4 regions of the Pseudarthrobacter sp. TAF60_1 genome follow, and region 3 is predicted to be linked to each of the others. Evidence: riboswitches for the same ligand, from Rfam matches in the RefSeq annotation. Region 3 holds a riboswitch; each other region holds the start of a gene.

Region 1 (4,151 bases), on a different contig from region 3:
AGTCCACGTCCACCAAGATCCTGGCCCCGGAGCTGCTTTACGGCGAACCGGACCTCACCATCAAGGTGGTCCGCGACGTCTTCAACGAGGACTTCTCGAAACTGATCGTCTCCGGCGAAGAGGCATGGGACACCATTGAGGCCTACGTCACTTACGTCGCTCCGGACCTGGTGGGCCGGCTGGAAAAGTGGACCAAGGACCAGGACATCTTCGCCGCCTGGCGGATCGACGAGCAGATCCACAAGGCACTGGAGCGCAAGGTCTTCCTGCCGTCCGGCGGCTCGCTCGTCATTGACCGCACCGAAGCCATGACCGTGGTGGACGTCAACACCGGCAAGTTCACCGGCAGCGGCGGCAACCTCGAGGAAACCGTCACCAAGAACAACCTCGAAGCGGCCGAGGAAGTGGTCCGCCAGCTACGGCTCCGCGACATCGGCGGCATCATTGTCATCGACTTCATCGACATGGTCCTCGAATCCAACCGCGACCTCGTGCTCCGCCGCATGGTGGAATGCCTGGGCCGTGACCGCACCAAGCACCAGGTGGCGGAAGTGACGTCGCTGGGTCTGGTGCAGATGACGCGCAAGCGCATGGGCACCGGACTCCTGGAAGTCTTCGGCGAACAGTGCGAGACCTGCGCCGGCCGCGGAATTGTCACCCACGACGATCCAGTGGAGCACCGCCGCGCCAACACTGTCGCTGCCGAGCACCACGTGCAGCGTGCGGACAACCGTCCGGATACGCAGCGCCCGGACAACCAGCGCAATGACACCCGCCCGGATGCCCAGCAGGGCGCCCGGACTGACCGGAAGCGCCGCCGCGGCCGCGGCGGCCAGCCCTTGGATGTGGCGCCGGCAGCTCCGGTGCAGATCCATACTGTCCACCCTGATCCGAGCGACGCCGAGCGCCACGCCAAGGCTGAGGCTACGAGGGCGGCCCTCGCCAACATCGCGGCCGCCGCGCATGCCGCCCACCTGCACGACGACGAAGTAGCCCACGCCGCTGCCGGCAAGGCCTCCGCCACAGAAGCCCCGGCTCCTGCGCCCGCACATCCGTCCGAGACGGACAACACGGGCCGCCCTGCCGCTGTGCTGACGTTCGGTGGCGAGCAGGTAGTGCTGCCGTTTGTGGAGCACCACGAGGAGCAGCCGCAGGCTCCGGCACTGACTCTTGACCGTCTGGCGGAGGCGTTCGCCAAGCTTGGCGAACCGGCACCGGTTGCCGCAAGCGCTCCGGCCGAAAGCCAGCAGGCCGCAGAGCCGGCCCGTCAGGCGCCTTCGCAGACTCCCGCCCAGGCCCCTGCAGCGGTTGAGAAGGACTACTCCGACCACACCGAGCAGCCCCGTGCCCGCCGTCCGCGGCGAAACCGGAGCGCCAGCCGCGCGCAGGGCGCAGCCAACGCCACCACGGTGGAGCATCACGAGGCAGTTCAGACCGCCCCCGCAGGCCATACCCATGCTGCCAAGGCGCCGGAGCGCACCGGTGTCCCGGCGGCTGTTGCGCCGAAAGAAACCAATGCGCCGATTATCCTCGGCGTAGGCGTACCCGCCTCGGAGCTCTGACTCTTCGCGGGGATACCCGCCAGGATGCCCGTACCTGCCCCCTTCCCGGGGGCGCGTGCGGGCATCCGTCGTTCCGCCTTCATCTGACGTTGCGGGGGGCGCGGAAACGCTAGGGTGGATTACTGACACGGGGTGCCGCGCAAAGGGCCGGCTGAGATCCACACCCGTTGAACCTGTCCGGTTAGTACCGGCGAAGGGATGTCTCCTGTGGCTTCTACCTATGTCCTTCCTCCCGCAACCCCCGAAAACCCCGAAAACCCCGAAAACCCCGAAACTTCTGATACCCCGGAAAGCCCGGACGCTGCTTCAATGCGTGCTGCCCGGCGCCCCGCGCTCGGGTCATCGACTTCCGAGGCCGTACTGCGTGATACCCCCCGCGTTCTGTCCATCGCCGGATCGGATCCCTCCGGCGGGGCAGGTATACAGGCCGACCTCAAGAGCATTGCCGCCCTGGGTGGCTACGGCATGGCGGCCATCACCGCCCTGACCGTTCAGAACACCCGGGGTGTCCAGGATGTCCACGTGCCGCCTGCCGCCTTCCTGCGCCAGCAACTCGATGCAATCAGCGATGACATCATCATCGACGCCGTCAAGATCGGCATGCTGGGAAATGCAGAGGTGATTGACACGGTCCGCAGCTGGCTGGAGAAGGTGCGTCCCGCCGTCGTAGTTCTGGATCCCGTCATGGTGGCCACAAGCGGGGACCGGCTGCTGAAGGAATCGGCGGAAGCTGCACTGCTCGCCCTGCTGCCGCTCGCTGACCTGATTACCCCCAACCTCGCTGAGCTGGCCATCCTCGCGGACCAACCGCAGGCCCGCGATTGGGCCACCGCGCTGGAGCAGGGCAATCGCCTGGCCGCGGCTAGCGGCGCCACCATTCTGGTCAAGGGAGGCCATCTCGACGGCGGTGCGTGCCCGGATGCCCTCGTCAACGCCGCGGGGCTGCTCTCCGGGCCGGTGGTGGAAGTGGCCGGAGACCGGATTCCCACCCGCAACAGCCATGGCACCGGCTGCTCGCTTTCCTCTGCCATGGCCACGGCACAGGCCCGGCTGGGGGACTGGGAAGCGTCCCTGCGGCAGGTGAAGCCTTGGCTTGCCGGCGCGCTGCGGGCTTCGGGACTGCTGGAGGTTGGGGGCGGCAACGGTCCCATCCACCACTTCCACCATGTCCAGCAACGGCCGGCTATAGGGAAACCTGCCACCGGGGAACCCGTTGCCGAAGAATTCGTAGCCGGCGAGTTCGCCGGGACCCTCCGCCAGGCGGCGGCCCCCGATCTGGACGCCATCTACCGGCTCGACTTCATCCGCGGGCTGGCAGCCGGGACCCTGGGGGAGGACCAGTTCGCTTACTACCTCGCCCAGGATGCCATCTACCTCAACGGCTATTCACGTGCGCTTGCCCGAGCCAGTGCACTGGCTCCCACGGAAGCCGCCCAGCTGTTCTGGGCCAGGTCCGCCCAGCAGTGCCTCGAGGTTGAATCGGAACTGCACCGCACCTGGCTCAGCACACGCACGGTGGAGCACGTCCTGGGCGCGGTCACCAAGTCCTATGTGGACCACCTGCTGGCAGCCTCCGCCGCCGGCAGTTACGGAGTGCTGGTTGCGGCTCTTCTGCCGTGCTTCTGGCTCTACGCTGAAGTGGGCCAGACCCTACATGCCCAGTTCCTGGCCGCGGGAGCACCGGAAGAGCACCCGTATGCCGAGTGGCTCCGGACCTACGCTGACGAGGCCTTCGCGCAGGCAACGCGCGAAGCGATCGCCTTGGCCGACGAGGCAGGCAGCAAGGCGTCAGCGGACGAACAGGCCGCCATGCTCCAGGCGTTCAGGCACTCGTGCCGTTTCGAAGTGGATTTCTTCGACGCGCCGCGCCTGCATGCCTGAACCTCTGCGGTGGCTGGAGCCGGTACGATAGTCGGGCACGGTTTCGGATTGTCAGGACTGGGCCTCCTAGTGGGACCTATCACAGACAACCGGCCGTAACCAGCCTCATTTGCAGCCGAAGGCGAAATTAGCGTATTCTAGATCTTCGGTGCTTACGCCAACACTTGGGTTATGACCCCACGGCGTTGAGGCACAGCGGGAAACCCAGCCAGTTTTGGTTCCGGGCCCGCACGCAAATTTAGTTATAAACGTCGAGAGAAGTGAGTTCCCAAGTGGTGTACGCGATTGTCCGCGCAGGCGGCCGGCAAGAGAAGGTCTCCGTTGGAGACTTCGTTACCCTCAACCGCGTCGCCGGTGGAGCTGGCAGCACCATTGAGCTGCCTGCCCTGCTCGTGGTAGACGGTGACAAGGTCACCTCCGCAGCTGCGGACCTGGCCAAGGTAACTGTTACGGCTGAGATCCTCAACGACCTCCGTGGTCCGAAGATCGTCATCCAGAAGTTCAAGAACAAGACCGGTTACAAGAAGCGCCAGGGTCACCGTCAGGAACTGACCAAGGTCAAGATCACTGGTATCAAGTAACCTTCGTTACTGTTCAGGTTTTCAGCAGATTCCCCAGAATTTAGAGGCAGGCATTTCAAATGGCACATAAAAAAGGCGCGAGCTCCACTCGCAACGGTCGTGACTCCAACGCCCAGTACCTTGGCGT
Region 2 (4,151 bases), on a different contig from region 3:
TCCAGTCCTCCACCGGAAGCTGGGGCGCCGCGGCAATCCGGTAGCCGCCGTCGGGCAGTTGTAGGATTTCCTGCTCCGGCATGTTCAGGCTGGCGCCGCCACGCTGACGCTCCAGTTCAACGCGCTTGAGCCCTACTTCCTTCAGGAGCTGCAGCACGGGGTTGGCCGTTCCGGCGTCGATCTCGGCCTGGACACCCTTATAGTCCAACTTGGCCCGGCTGCGGATAGTGGCCCGCTGGACGGACACGCTGCCAACGTGGGCGTCGTCGTCGAGCCCGAATTCCCAGACAAACGCGGCACACAGCTGGTGGGCCAGCAGGCTGCCTGCCTCCTCGCTGATGACCTCGGGATGCAGCGGAATCCGGCCGTCCGGGGCATAGAACGTCTGGCCGCGGCGGCGGGTCTCGGCGTCCAGGCTCCCGCCGGGACGGACAAAGGACGGCACGTCCGCGATGGCGTACAGCACCCGGTAGCCCGCGGCGGAACGCTCGATGAACAGCGCCTGGTCAAGGTCCGTGGACGACGCCGGATCGATGGTCAGGAACTCAACATCCGTCAGGTCAGCGGGCGGCAGCTGATGCGCGGCGACGGCTTCCTCGGCGTCGCGGACCGCCTCGGCCGGGTAAGGGCCGGGCAGTTCCAGCTCGGTCCGCAGGGCACTCAGGGCTGCCTCGAGAGCGTTGGTCTTCTCGTGGACGTTCGGGGCCAACCGATGATGGGACACAAAAGTCAGGTTAGCCCGATTTCCCTTGATCGCGCACGTCCCGCTCCGCTGCGCGGGGGATTCTCAGGAGCCGGACGCCTGATTGTTAGGCGGCACCGGCATCCAAGGCGGCCAGCAGGGCCCTGGCTGCGGCGGCGGGGTCAGAGGCTTCCGTAATTGCGCGGACCACAACGATCCGGCTGGCACCGGCTTCCACCACCTGCTCGACGTTGTCCAAGTCAATCCCGCCAATAGCGAACCAAGGCAAAGCGGCCTGGGTGCCGGTGGCAGCAACGGCGTCCGCTGCATAACGCACCAGGTCAAGGCCGACGGCGGTCCGGCCGGGTTTGGTTGGGGTGGCCCATACCGGGCCCACGCAGAAGTAGTCCAGGCCGCCGTCGGCAGTCACCGAGGAGGACAAGCGGATGGCGCCTTCCACCTGTTCGGTGGTGTGGGTGGAAAGCCCCACCACGGGCCCTGCCCCCAGCAGCGTGCGTGCGGAGGCCACGGGCAGGTCTTTCTGGCCGATGTGGAAGACCGGCGCACCGGACAGCATGGCAATGTCAGCACGGTCATTCACCGCCCAGAGCCGTCCGTGCCGGGCAGCGGCCGCTTGGAGGACGGCGAGCAGTTCCAGTTCCTCGGCGGCCTCGATGTCCTTGTCGCGGAGTTGGATGATGTCCACGCCGCCGGCGAACGCCGCGTCCACAAACTCGGCAAAGTCCCCGCGGTCGCGGCGTGCGTCGGTGCACAGGTACAACCTGGCGCTGGGGGGCAGGCCGGCGCCGGACTCCTGGACGGTGGGGTTGGGGAGGAAGCTGGGGGTGGAAGACACGTTCATGGAAACCACCCTAGTTCCCCTAAACTGGGCGTGTACTGCGGGAGCCCGTTGCAGCCGTCACAAAGCGGCCGGGCTGAGAGGGCGTCAGAGCCGACCGCTTGACCTGATCCGGCTAGTACCGGCGTAGGGAAGGAAACACATGGTCCCCCCATCCGGCGGCCCGGCCGCCAGCCCACCCGGCCTTGACGAGAGCAGTCCCCCCATCCTGCGCGCCGACGTGGCGGTGATCGGTGGCGGAGTTATTGGCCACTGCATCGCCTGGGAGGCGCGGCGCTCCGGCCGCTCCGTGGTGCTGATCGATGACGAACCGGGTTCAGGGGCGAGCTGGGCGGCCGCCGGCATGCTCGCCCCTGTCAGCGAACTGCACTACCAGGAGGAAGGCCTCCTGGAGCTGATGCTCGAGTCCTCGTTCCTTTGGCCGGCCTTCGCGGCAAACCTCGGCCGGGCAGGGGCAGGGGATTTTGGCTACCTGACGACGCCGACCCTCGCCGTCGGTGCCGACGCCGCGGACCGCCGCGCGCTGATGGACCTCAGGGCCGTCCAAGAGGCCAATGGACTGCAGGTGGAGCCGCTGACGGTCAGGGAAGCGAGGGGCAGGGAACCGCTGCTCAGTCCGGCCATTTCCTGTGCCCTGGCCATTCTGGCGGACCACCAGGTGGACCCGCGCAGGCTGATTGCATCGCTGCGGGAAGTCCTGGCCGGCCACGAACCGGGCGCAGGGACCGCCGTCGATGGCGCCCGTAACGGGTTCGCCGTTGATGACCGCGCCACGGCACTTCTCTGGGAGGGAAAGCGCGTCAGCGGTGTGAAGCTGGCCGGTGGCGGCACAGTCCTGGCGGGGGAGACCATCGTGGCCAACGGCCTTCAGGCGGCGGCCTTGGGTGGCTTGCCGGATTGGCTGCAGCTGCCTCTGAGGCCCGTTTACGGCGACATCCTGCGCCTCCGCGTTCCCCAGCACTTGCGCCCGTTGGTGACGTCCACCGTCCGGGGCCTGGTCCACGGCGTGCCGGTCTACATTGTCCCCCGGCAGGACGGCACGGTGGTGATCGGGGCAACCCAGCGCGAGGACGCACTTCCCGGCGCGGAGGACACCGGTGCAGCCCGCCGTGCCGTCACAGCTGGCCGTGCCGTCTCTGCGGGCGGCGTGTACCAGTTGCTGCGTGACGGGCAGGTCCTGCTGCCCGCCGTCGCCGAGCTGGAGCTTCTCGAATGCACCACGCGGGCGCGTCCTGCGACGCCGGACAACGCGCCGCTGCTGGGCCGCGTCCCTGCTCCCAGCTCAGGACACATTCCGGGGCTGATTATTGCCACCGGTTTCTACCGTCACGGAGTGCTGCTGGCTCCCGCAGCAGCAGCCATCTGCCGCGACCTGCTGGATGGCCGGAACGATCCGCGCTGGCAGGTTCACTCGCCGGACAGGTTTTCCAGCCAGCCACAAGCCGCCCTTCAACCCACAAAGGAAAAAGCATGAACATCACCCTCAACGGCGCGCCGCATGCCGTCCCCCGGGACGCGTCCATCACCACCCTGGTCACCCAGATCACGGGCCGCCCCCTCGCCGCCAACGGCCAGGCCGCGGACGGGCAGAAACTCGGCGTCGCCGTTGCCCACAACTCAGAAGTGGTACCCCGCAGCCAGTGGTTCGTCACCGCGCTCGCCGACGGGGACAACGTCGAACTGGTCACCGCAGTTCAGGGAGGCTGACACCATGACAGTCACAAACAACATCAGCACCGCCACCACGTCGCCGGACACGGACCGGCTCGTCATCGACGGCGTCGAACTCGGCTCCCGCCTCATCATGGGCACCGGGGGCGCCCCCAGCCTGGACGGGCTTGGGGCCGCCCTGCTGGCGTCGGGAACGGAGCTCACCACCGTGGCCATGAGGCGCTATTCGCCCACCGAGTCCGGGTCCCTCTTTCAGCTCCTGGTGGACCACGGAATCCGGGTCCTGCCCAACACGGCCGGCTGCTTCACGGCAAGGGACGCCGTCATGACGGCCGAACTGGCCCGCGAAGCCCTGGAAACGGATTGGGTCAAGCTCGAGGTCATCGCCGACGAACAGACCCTGCTGCCGGACGCCGTCGAGCTCGTTGACGCCACTGAACAGCTCGTGAACCGAGGCTTCAAGGTGTTCGCCTACACCAACGATGACCCCGTCCTGGCCCTGCGGCTGGAGAACCTGGGCGCCACCGCGGTGATGCCGCTCGGGGCGCCGATCGGCACGGGCCTGGGGATCCTTAATCCGCACAACATTGAACTGATCGTTTCGCGCGCCTCGGTTCCCGTTGTCCTCGACGCCGGCATCGGCACGGCATCCGACGCGGCGCTGGCCATGGAACTGGGCTGTGACGCCGTACTACTGGCCACCGCCGTGACCCGGGCCCAAAATCCCGCGCTCATGGGGGAGGCCTTCAAACACGCCGTGATCGCCGGTAGGCTGGCGAAAGCGGCCGGCAGAATACCGCGCCGCGAGCACGCCCTGGCGTCATCGGCGATGGAAAACCGGGCCGAGTTCCTCTAGTCCGGCAACCGCTGGCCGCCCGTCGGCACGCTCACGGAACAAGACCCAGGAGTCAGCTGTGGCCGGCAACCAAGACGTCCTCA
Region 3 (4,151 bases):
GGAGACCACGGACGTTCCGGCGTCGAGCAGTTCTGAGAGGAAGGAGGCGAGCTCGGCCCACGTGTTGGCATCCTGGCCGAACGTGGGTTCGTCCAGCACCAGCACCCGCGGGTGGGCCGCGAGGACGGTGGCCACCGACAGGCGCCGCTTTTCGCCCCCGGACAACGTGTACGGATTCGCATCCACCAGGTGTGTGAGGCGCAGCCGCTCCAGGAGTTCGTCCACGCGTTCCTCCCCGTACCCCAGGTGACGCGGACCAAACATCAGCTCGTCCAGCACCCGGCCGGTGACGAACTGGTGCTCGGGTTCCTGGAACACGGTGCCGATCCGGGAAATCAGCTCTTTGGCCTTCCATTTGTAAGGGTCTATCCCGGCACCTTGGGAAAGCTCGACGGCGGCGGACACCGTTCCCTCCACCGGCGCCAGGAGTCCGGCAAGCGTCAGCGCGAACGTCGATTTTCCGGCGCCGTTGGGGCCGGTGATGGTCAGGGCCTGGCCGGCGCGGACCTGGGCCGTGATGCCCGTTTGCACAGGCACCGGCGGGATGGTGCGGAAGCCCCGGCGGCGTGGCCGCTCACGGGACACGGCAAGCCGCTCGGCCGCCAGCAGCAAATCGCCGAAGTCAGCAGAACTACCACCGGATGTGCCGGCACGCGGACGGGTCTCGGGAACGTATCCCGGCACCCACACACCGGCGCGGATCAGTATGCTGCGTGCCTCGGCGAGCACCCGGTCCGGCGGCCCGTCCAGGAGCACGCCGGAGGTGCTGCCCGGGATGCCATCGGCCGCCCCGGCAGCCGAGCCCGGTTGCAGCACCACGATCCGGTCCACCAGGTCTTTCCAGACGGACACGCGGTGTTCCACCACCACCAGGGTGGCGCCGGTCTTGTCGAGGCAGCGGGCAACGGCGTCCCGGACTTCCAGGACACCGGCGGGATCGAGGTTTGCGGTCGGTTCGTCCAGCAGGATCAGCCCGGGCCGCATCGCGAGGATGCCGGCCAGCGCCAGCCGCTGCTTTTGGCCGCCGGACAGGGCCGACGTCGGGTGGTCCAGCGGGAGCCCCGCGGCGTCTGGTCCCGCCGCGCCCGGGACTCCGGCCGCACTGTCCGGGCGCCCGGCACTACGCAGCCCGACGTCGTCGAGCGCTTCCTCCACCCGCCGCCAGATCTCATCCCGCGGCACTGCCAGGTTCTCCGCGCCAAAGGCGACGTCGTCGCCCAGCCGGGAGAGGACCACCTGCGTTTCAGGATCCTGCTGCATCAGTCCGGCCCGGCCGCGCTGGCCGCGCGGCGCAACGCCGTCGATCAGCAGCGTGCCGGTCTCGTCGGCGTCGTCCGCTTCGTCACCCAGCACCCCGGCGAGCGCGTGCAGCAGCGTTGATTTGCCGGCGCCCGAGGGGCCCAGCAGCAGCACCCGCTCTCCGGGCGCGATGTCCAGGTCGAGCCCCTGGACGGCTGGTACGGCGCGGCCGGCGTGCCGCCAGCCCCAGCCACGGGCGGACACCGCTGCGGGGCGCACAGCGGAAACGCCGGCGTCGGAAGCGGCCATCAGTTGAAGACGGGCTCCGAGGATGCCTTCCGCGATGCGAAGGAGCTCAGCACACCCGTCTTCGCCAGGCCGCGGGTGGCGAGCCAGGAAACGGCGCCCGCGATCACGGCACCCGAGATCGCGCAGAAGACAATGTAAGCGGCTTTATCGCCGGCCTCATAGGCGATGTTCCAGCCCCACGGGAGGAAGGAATCGTTCAGGCCGCAGAAAAGTCCTGCCCCGGCACCGGCCAGCAGGGCGGTCGGAAGGTTGAACTTCTTGTAGGCGAAGGCGGCGAACACCAGTTCCGCGCCGAGGCCCTGCAGGATGCCGGAGATCAGCACGGTGGTGCCGTACTGCGAACCCATCATGAGCTCACCGGTGGCGGCCACGGCTTCGCAGAACAGTGCGGCGCCCGGTTTCCTGATGATGAGCATGCCCAGCACTGCCGGAATCATCCAGCCGCCGGCGATGAGGCCGGTCAGGGGCGGGTATGTCGCGTTCATCGGTGTGGAGACCAGCGCCGCACCCTGGTCCCATGCCCAGAAGATAACGCCGCCCGCAATGGCGATCAGAGCCGCCACTACAATGTCCACAACGCGCCAGCTATAGCTGGCTTTTTTGATTCCTACTGTTGTCATGTCAACCTCCTGAGGTACAGGAGGGGAGGGTGTTCTCGGTTGCCGCGCGGCCTGCGCCGTCCGGATCCGGACACTCTGAGAAGCTCGACTCCCTTGCGCCGGTACTAACCGGATCAGGTTCGAGGGTCTGCGGCTGTCCGCACTCTCAGCGCCCATCCACCGGCTGCATGACTGCAGTGCCCGACGGCGGCGCTCCCCTGTCGTAATTAATTCTGCCCTGATGGGCGTGACCCAGTTTACACCGCTGTAGGGGTAGATTGTGGGCCATGACTGCCGAACGATCCGATGTGACAGCGTTCGATCCCGATTCCGACGAGAACCAGCCGCCGGGGGCGCTCGAAGCCCTGATTGCACGAATCGACGCCGAGATCAGCGAGCTCCAGTTCCCGCGGTTCACGAAGGACGATTCCCTCAGCCTCGGGCTGCTGCTGGTGGAGCTCGGCAAGACCAGGAAGCTGCCCATCGCCATCGACATCACCAAGGGTGACCAGGTCCTGTTCCATGTTGCTTTGGACGGCGCCACCCCCAACAACGAACACTGGGTCCGGGCGAAGCAGCGCACCGCCGCCCGATACGAGATCCCTTCGCTGTTGGTGGGCTTGCGCGCCCGGCTGCGGGGCGGCCGGATCGAAGACCAGGGCTGGTATGACGAATCGGTCTATGCGGCCCACGGCGGGTGCTTCCCGGTTTACGTCACCGGTGTGGGCGCCGTGGCCACGGTGACCGTTTCGGGGCTGCCGCAGATGCAGGACCATGACCTCGTGGTGGAGGCCCTCCGGGAAATTCTGGGGTCCCTGCGCCCGGACTAGTGCTTGCCTTGTGCTGGCTGGCGGCCGGATCGCGTTAGGCTAAAGGCAGTCCCCGTCCCGGTCACAAGGAGTTCAAACCATGAACGTGCTCATCAAGCTGCTCGGCACCGGAATCAGCATCGGCGCCGGGTTTGTCGGCACTAAGCTGGTCAACGCCGTGTGGGAAAAGTCCACCGGCAACAAGGCACCCACGGGCAAGCACGAAGACACCCCCACGAGCCTTCGTTCGGCACTGACCTTCGCGCTGATCTCAGCCTCGGTCAGCACCATCATCCAGGTCCTCGCCAACCGCGGCACGCAGCGGGCCATCACCCGTTTCGCCAAGACCCAGGACATCGTCTAGCGAGTTTTTGTCCAGATAACGGCCGCTGTGCAGTCACCAGGCGGCATTATCTGGACAAAAACTCTTAGCCGTCGGACGCTTCGTCACGGGCGGATTTGGCCGCCTTCTGGACCACGGCCTCCAGATCATCGGAGCTGAGCAGCTCGCGGTGCATGTGCTTGGTGCGGTAGCCGGAGCGGCCCACCATGTGCGCGGACACCGGCACGGTCAGCAGCTGGAAAATCCAGGCCACCAGCAGCACCGGCCACACCCACCACGTCCGCATCTGCAGGCCGATGGCCGCCAGGAGCAGGAACAGCCCCAGCACCTGCGGTTTGGTGGCGGCGTGCATGCGGCTCAGCAGGTCAGGGAAACGGAGCAGGCCGACGGCGGCTGCCAGGGACATCAGTGCGCCCGCCACCAGGAACACCGCCGTCACGGTGTCAATCACGTTATCCACCAGGCTCGCGTCAGGACTCATGGGTGTGCTCCCGCCGGTCGGCCACGAAGCGCGCCACTGTTACGGAGCCGATGAAGCCGACTACGGACAGCGCCACGAGCAGCATCAGGTTGTTCAGGTGCCGGTTGACTGCCATGTCGATGCACAGCGCCGCGCCGAGGATGGCCAGCAGGACGTCGGAGGCCAGCACACGGTCCAGCAGCGACGGGCCCCGGGCGATCCGGATGATGGCACCGGCCGCGGCCAGTGAAAGAATGACTGCCGTGACAGCCAGGACAATCTGCATCATGCCGGGTTCTCCTGCCGCACTACTTCGAGTTCTTCCTTGCTGCCCATGATGCGGATCAGCCCGGCTTCGATGGAGCGGACCTCCTTGCGCAGGTTCTCCACAT
Region 4 (4,151 bases), on a different contig from region 3:
AAACTTCGGACCGCACATGGAGCAGAAGTGTGCGGTTTTTGCCGGTTCAGCCGGCAGCGTCTCATCGTGGAACGCCTCGGCGGTGACCGGATCAAGGGACAGGGCGAACTGGTCGCGCCAGCGGAATTCGAACCTTGCCTTGGACAGGGCATCGTCCCGCTCGTGGGCGCCCGGGTGGCCCTTGGCGAGGTCGGCGGCGTGCGCGGCGATTTTGTAGGTGATCACGCCGGTCTTGACGTCGTCCTTGTTGGGCAGGCCCAAGTGCTCCTTAGGCGTCACGTAGCAAAGCATGGCCGTGCCGTAACGCGCTATTTCTGTGGCGCCGATTGCAGACGTGATGTGGTCGTAGCCGGGAGCGATGTCGGTAACCAACGGTCCAAGGGTATAGAAGGGGGCGCCCTTACAGAGCTCCTGCTGGCGTTCCACATTCTCCCGGACCAGATGGAACGGGACGTGGCCAGGGCCCTCCACCATCACCTGCACGTCGAAGTCCCAGGCTCGCTGGGTCAACTCGGCCAGGGTGTCCAGCTCGGCGAACTGGGCAGCGTCGTTGGCGTCCGCCGTCGAGCCGGGGCGCAGCCCGTCGCCCAGGGAGAACGCGACGTCGTACTTCGCGAAGATCGCGCACAGCTCGTCGAAGTGGGTGTACAGAAAGTTTTCGCGGTGGTGGGCGAGGCACCAGCCTGCCATGATGGACCCGCCGCGCGAGACGATGCCTGTGACGCGGTTGGCAGTCAGCGGCACATAGCGCAGCAGGACGCCGGCATGGATGGTCATGTAATCCACGCCCTGCTCGCACTGTTCGATCACGGTGTCGCGGAAAATCTCCCAGGTCAGCTTGTTGGCCTCCCCGTTGACTTTCTCCAGCGCCTGGTAGATGGGTACGGTGCCGATTGGCACGGGGGAGTTGCGGATGAGCCATTCACGGGTGGTGTGGATGTCGTCCCCGGTGGACAGGTCCATCACCGTGTCTGCGCCCCACTGGGTGGCCCACTGCAGTTTGTCCACTTCCTCGGCGATGGAGCTGGTGACGGCGGAGTTGCCGATGTTGGCATTGATCTTCACCAGGAATGCCTTGCCGATGATCATCGGCTCCGATTCAGGGTGGTTGATGTTGTTGGGAATGATGGCACGGCCGGCGGCCACTTCGCTGCGAACCAGTTGCACGTCGCAGTTTTCGCGGAGGGCCACGAACTGCATCTCCGGCGTCACCACACCGCGCCGGGCATAGTGCATCTGGGTGACGGTTTTGCCGCCGACGGCGCGGCGGGGCACCGGCTGCGCCCCCTTCCACTCCGCGGAGGCGGCGCCACGGCGCACGGCCGATTTGCCGTCGTCGAGCAGGTTCCGTTCCCTGCCGCTGTACGGCTCGGTGTCACCGCGCGCTTCGATCCAGGCGCGCCGGAACGGGCTCAGACCCACCACCGGATCGCTGCCGGGACCGGCCGTGCGGTAGACCCGGAACGGGCCGTTCTCTTCCCCGTTGGGTGACGGGTCGAGAGCGATTTCGGTGACAGGCACCCTGATTCCGGATCGTTCATCGTTGATGAAAGCCAGCGAATGCGCTTTGAGGGACTGGGTTTCCGCCGGTTGACGAACAGCCCCGGAGGCACTGGCTGCCCCATTTTGGGCATGGATGGGCCGTGTTTCTTGCGTATTCAATGGAATACTCACTTCCTTCGCCGGCATTACCCGGACAGGTTCAACGGTCGCAGGCTGCGTTAGCCCGATCTCAGCCCCTGCAAGGGCACCCGTGTGGTCGAGACGAAACTACCACAGCCGGTACGGAATGCCTCAGAACACTTGAATTAAATTGAAGCTTCAAGTAAAATTGCATGCACAACGGCTTTCAACCCGAAGGCCGGCGGACCGGGAGCGTTCACATGACTGCAGAAGCCACCAGCCAGGATCTTCTTCCTGCCGACCTCTCCATGGGCACGGTCATGCTCAAGGTAGGCGACATGAAGCTGATGACCGACTATTACCAGCGGGCACTTGGCCTGGAAGTCGTCGCCGAAGAAGACGGCGGCCTCTACATCGGCCGTCGCGGGCGCCCCGTGGTCCACTTGGCGCCCGCCCCGTCGCTGCAATTGCCCGGCAGGGGAGAGGCCGGCCTGTTCCACACGGCCCTGCTCTTTGAAGACCAGTCCGCGCTCGCTGCCACCGTGGCCACCGCCGCCCAGTATGAGCCCCGACTCTTCACCGGAAGTGCTGACCACCTGGTCAGCGAAGCCTTCTACTTCAACGATCCCGAGGGCAACGGCATCGAACTCTACTGGGACCGTCCGCGCAAGAACTGGTCCTGGAACGGCACCGAAGTGGTGATGGACAGCCTGGCCCTGCCGCCCCAGCGCTACCTCGAACAGCACCTGAGCCAGGAATCCCTGGACGGCCAGCTGGGCTCCGAAGCGGGAGTGGGCCACATCCACCTCCAGGTGGGCGACGTCCATTCAGCGCACGAGTTCTATGTGGGCACGCTGGGATTTGAAAAGACGGCGGGCTGGCATGGGCAGGCTCTGTTCGTGTCGGCTGGCGGGTACCACCACCACATGGCCATGAACGTGTGGAACAGCCGCGGCGCCGGACCCCGCAAGGACACCCTCGGGCTCGGCGAGGTGCTCATCGAAGTGCCGTCCGGAGACGACGTCGGGGCGCTCGCAGACCGCCTGAAGGTCGCCGGCGTGGCCTCCCATCACACGGGGTCCGAGCTGCGCTTCGAGGATCCGTGGCGCAACAATATCCGGGTTGCTGTCCGCTGACCCGCCCCTGGCCGGAAGTGCGGCCTGCCATGTACTAGGCTGATTTCGAACGGCCGGGGCTGCATTTGATGCTGCCCGTCGGGGCCGCACCGTCGACGGAATGAGGGTTGTTCCCATGGGCTTCACTGAAATCTTTGTAGCTACCCACGATGCCGCGCTGAAGCGTGCCGGGATCCTTGATGCCGGCGGCTCGCCGTCGGGACCCGGACTAAGGATTCCAGGAGTCAGTGACTTCGAGATCGAACAGCTAGGCGACCTCGCCGGTACTGCCGTCCACGCCGGTGGTGAGGGCTATGAACTCGCCATGGTGGACGTTTCCAGCGATTCCCTCCTTGGCGTGCCGCCTGCCATGGTGCGGGCTCTCGCGGACCTCCTCACCTATGAAACTGAGGGTGAGGGCAATGTGCTGGACGACGTCGCCGAAGAATGGGCCGCCCAGGACGACATGCCCTTCAATGCAGCCGACGCCCGGACGTATGTGCACCAACTAGCCCAGCTCGCCAGCGGAATAGACCACGCAGACCGTACCGGTTTGTACGTCTGGTCGTCCTAGCGCCGGGCCTATCAGGGTCCGCCCGCCAGTCCCCGCCCCGTGTCAAGTCGAAATCCTGACGCTGATCTGGCACAATAAACACGTACTCGATCTGCGTGGCCCCTCTCTCCGCGTCCGGATCCTGTCCTTCGAACCCTCAAGTATGGCCCGCCCCACGGGTGCAGAACGTCGGTTCACCCCTTTTCTGAAACAGGAGTGACCACAAAAGTGGCCGTAAAGATTCGCCTTAAGCGCTTCGGTAAGATGCGCGCACCGTACTACCGCATCGTCGTCATGGACGCACGCTCCAAGCGTGATGGCCGTGCCATCGAAGAGATCGGCAAGTACCACCCGACCGAAGAGCCCTCATACATCGAGGTCGACACGGACCGTGCCCAGTACTGGCTCGGCGTCGGCGCACAGCCGTCCGAGCAGGTTGCTGCGATCCTCAAGATCACCGGTGACTGGCAGAAGTTCAAGGGCCTGCCGGGCCAGGAAGGCACCCTGAAGACCAAAACTCCGAAGGCTGCCTTTGTTGCCCCGGAAAAGGGTTCCGTGATCATCCCGGAAGCCATCACCAAGAAGGCCAAGCAGTCTGACGCAGCTGAGGCCCCGGCCGAAGCAGAAGCCACCGAGGCTGAGTAGATTGCTGGCAGAAGCGCTCGAACACCTGGTCCGGGGAATCGTTGATTCGCCGGAAGATGTCAAGGTCAGCTCGAAGAACAACCGCCGCGGGGACACCCTCGAGGTCCGCGTTCATCAGGATGACCTGGGACGGGTGATCGGCCGCCAGGGCCGCACCGCACGTGCTTTGCGCACAGTTGTGGCGGCACTGGCAGACGGCGAACCGGTAAGGGTCG

Evidence for each region. A riboswitch is a leader RNA that binds a small molecule or an ion and turns the genes downstream of it on or off. The one in region 3 is predicted to bind thiamine pyrophosphate.
Region 1: it holds a riboswitch for thiamine pyrophosphate, as region 3 does, so the genes downstream of both, AB4Y73_RS02505 (bifunctional hydroxymethylpyrimidine kinase/phosphomethylpyrimidine kinase) here and AB4Y73_RS15815 (ECF transporter S component) in region 3, are expected to answer to the same signal.
Region 2: it holds a riboswitch for thiamine pyrophosphate, as region 3 does, so the genes downstream of both, thiO (glycine oxidase ThiO) here and AB4Y73_RS15815 (ECF transporter S component) in region 3, are expected to answer to the same signal.
Region 4: it holds a riboswitch for thiamine pyrophosphate, as region 3 does, so the genes downstream of both, thiC (phosphomethylpyrimidine synthase ThiC) here and AB4Y73_RS15815 (ECF transporter S component) in region 3, are expected to answer to the same signal.

The regions. Positions count from the first base shown of each region.
Region 1 is NZ_JBFRDI010000002.1:53,804-57,954, forward strand. It holds gene AB4Y73_RS02500 (Rne/Rng family ribonuclease) at 1-1,562, shown strand, start outside; TPP riboswitch at 1,681-1,778, shown strand; gene AB4Y73_RS02505 (bifunctional hydroxymethylpyrimidine kinase/phosphomethylpyrimidine kinase) at 1,872-3,443, shown strand; gene rplU (50S ribosomal protein L21) at 3,716-4,024, shown strand; gene rpmA (50S ribosomal protein L27) at 4,084-4,151, shown strand, end outside.
Region 2 is NZ_JBFRDI010000003.1:159,290-163,440, forward strand. It holds gene AB4Y73_RS04315 (RNB domain-containing ribonuclease) at 1-724, opposite strand, end outside; gene thiE (thiamine phosphate synthase) at 810-1,544, opposite strand; TPP riboswitch at 1,572-1,691, shown strand; gene thiO (glycine oxidase ThiO) at 1,684-3,015, shown strand; gene thiS (sulfur carrier protein ThiS) at 3,012-3,248, shown strand; gene AB4Y73_RS04335 (thiazole synthase) at 3,253-4,068, shown strand; gene AB4Y73_RS04340 (4a-hydroxytetrahydrobiopterin dehydratase) at 4,127-4,151, shown strand, end outside.
Region 3 is NZ_JBFRDI010000014.1:77,856-82,006, reverse strand. It holds gene AB4Y73_RS15820 (ABC transporter ATP-binding protein) at 1-1,548, opposite strand, end outside; gene AB4Y73_RS15815 (ECF transporter S component) at 1,548-2,168, opposite strand; TPP riboswitch at 2,241-2,377, opposite strand; gene AB4Y73_RS15810 (heme-degrading domain-containing protein) at 2,435-2,977, shown strand; gene AB4Y73_RS15805 (DUF4235 domain-containing protein) at 3,057-3,320, shown strand; gene mnhG (monovalent cation/H(+) antiporter subunit G) at 3,385-3,780, opposite strand; gene AB4Y73_RS15795 (monovalent cation/H+ antiporter complex subunit F) at 3,770-4,048, opposite strand; gene AB4Y73_RS15790 (Na+/H+ antiporter subunit E) at 4,045-4,151, opposite strand, start outside.
Region 4 is NZ_JBFRDI010000003.1:481,390-485,540, forward strand. It holds gene thiC (phosphomethylpyrimidine synthase ThiC) at 1-1,662, opposite strand, end outside; TPP riboswitch at 1,658-1,765, opposite strand; gene AB4Y73_RS05765 (VOC family protein) at 1,884-2,759, shown strand; gene AB4Y73_RS05770 (hypothetical protein) at 2,875-3,312, shown strand; gene rpsP (30S ribosomal protein S16) at 3,520-3,936, shown strand; gene AB4Y73_RS05780 (RNA-binding protein) at 3,938-4,151, shown strand, end outside.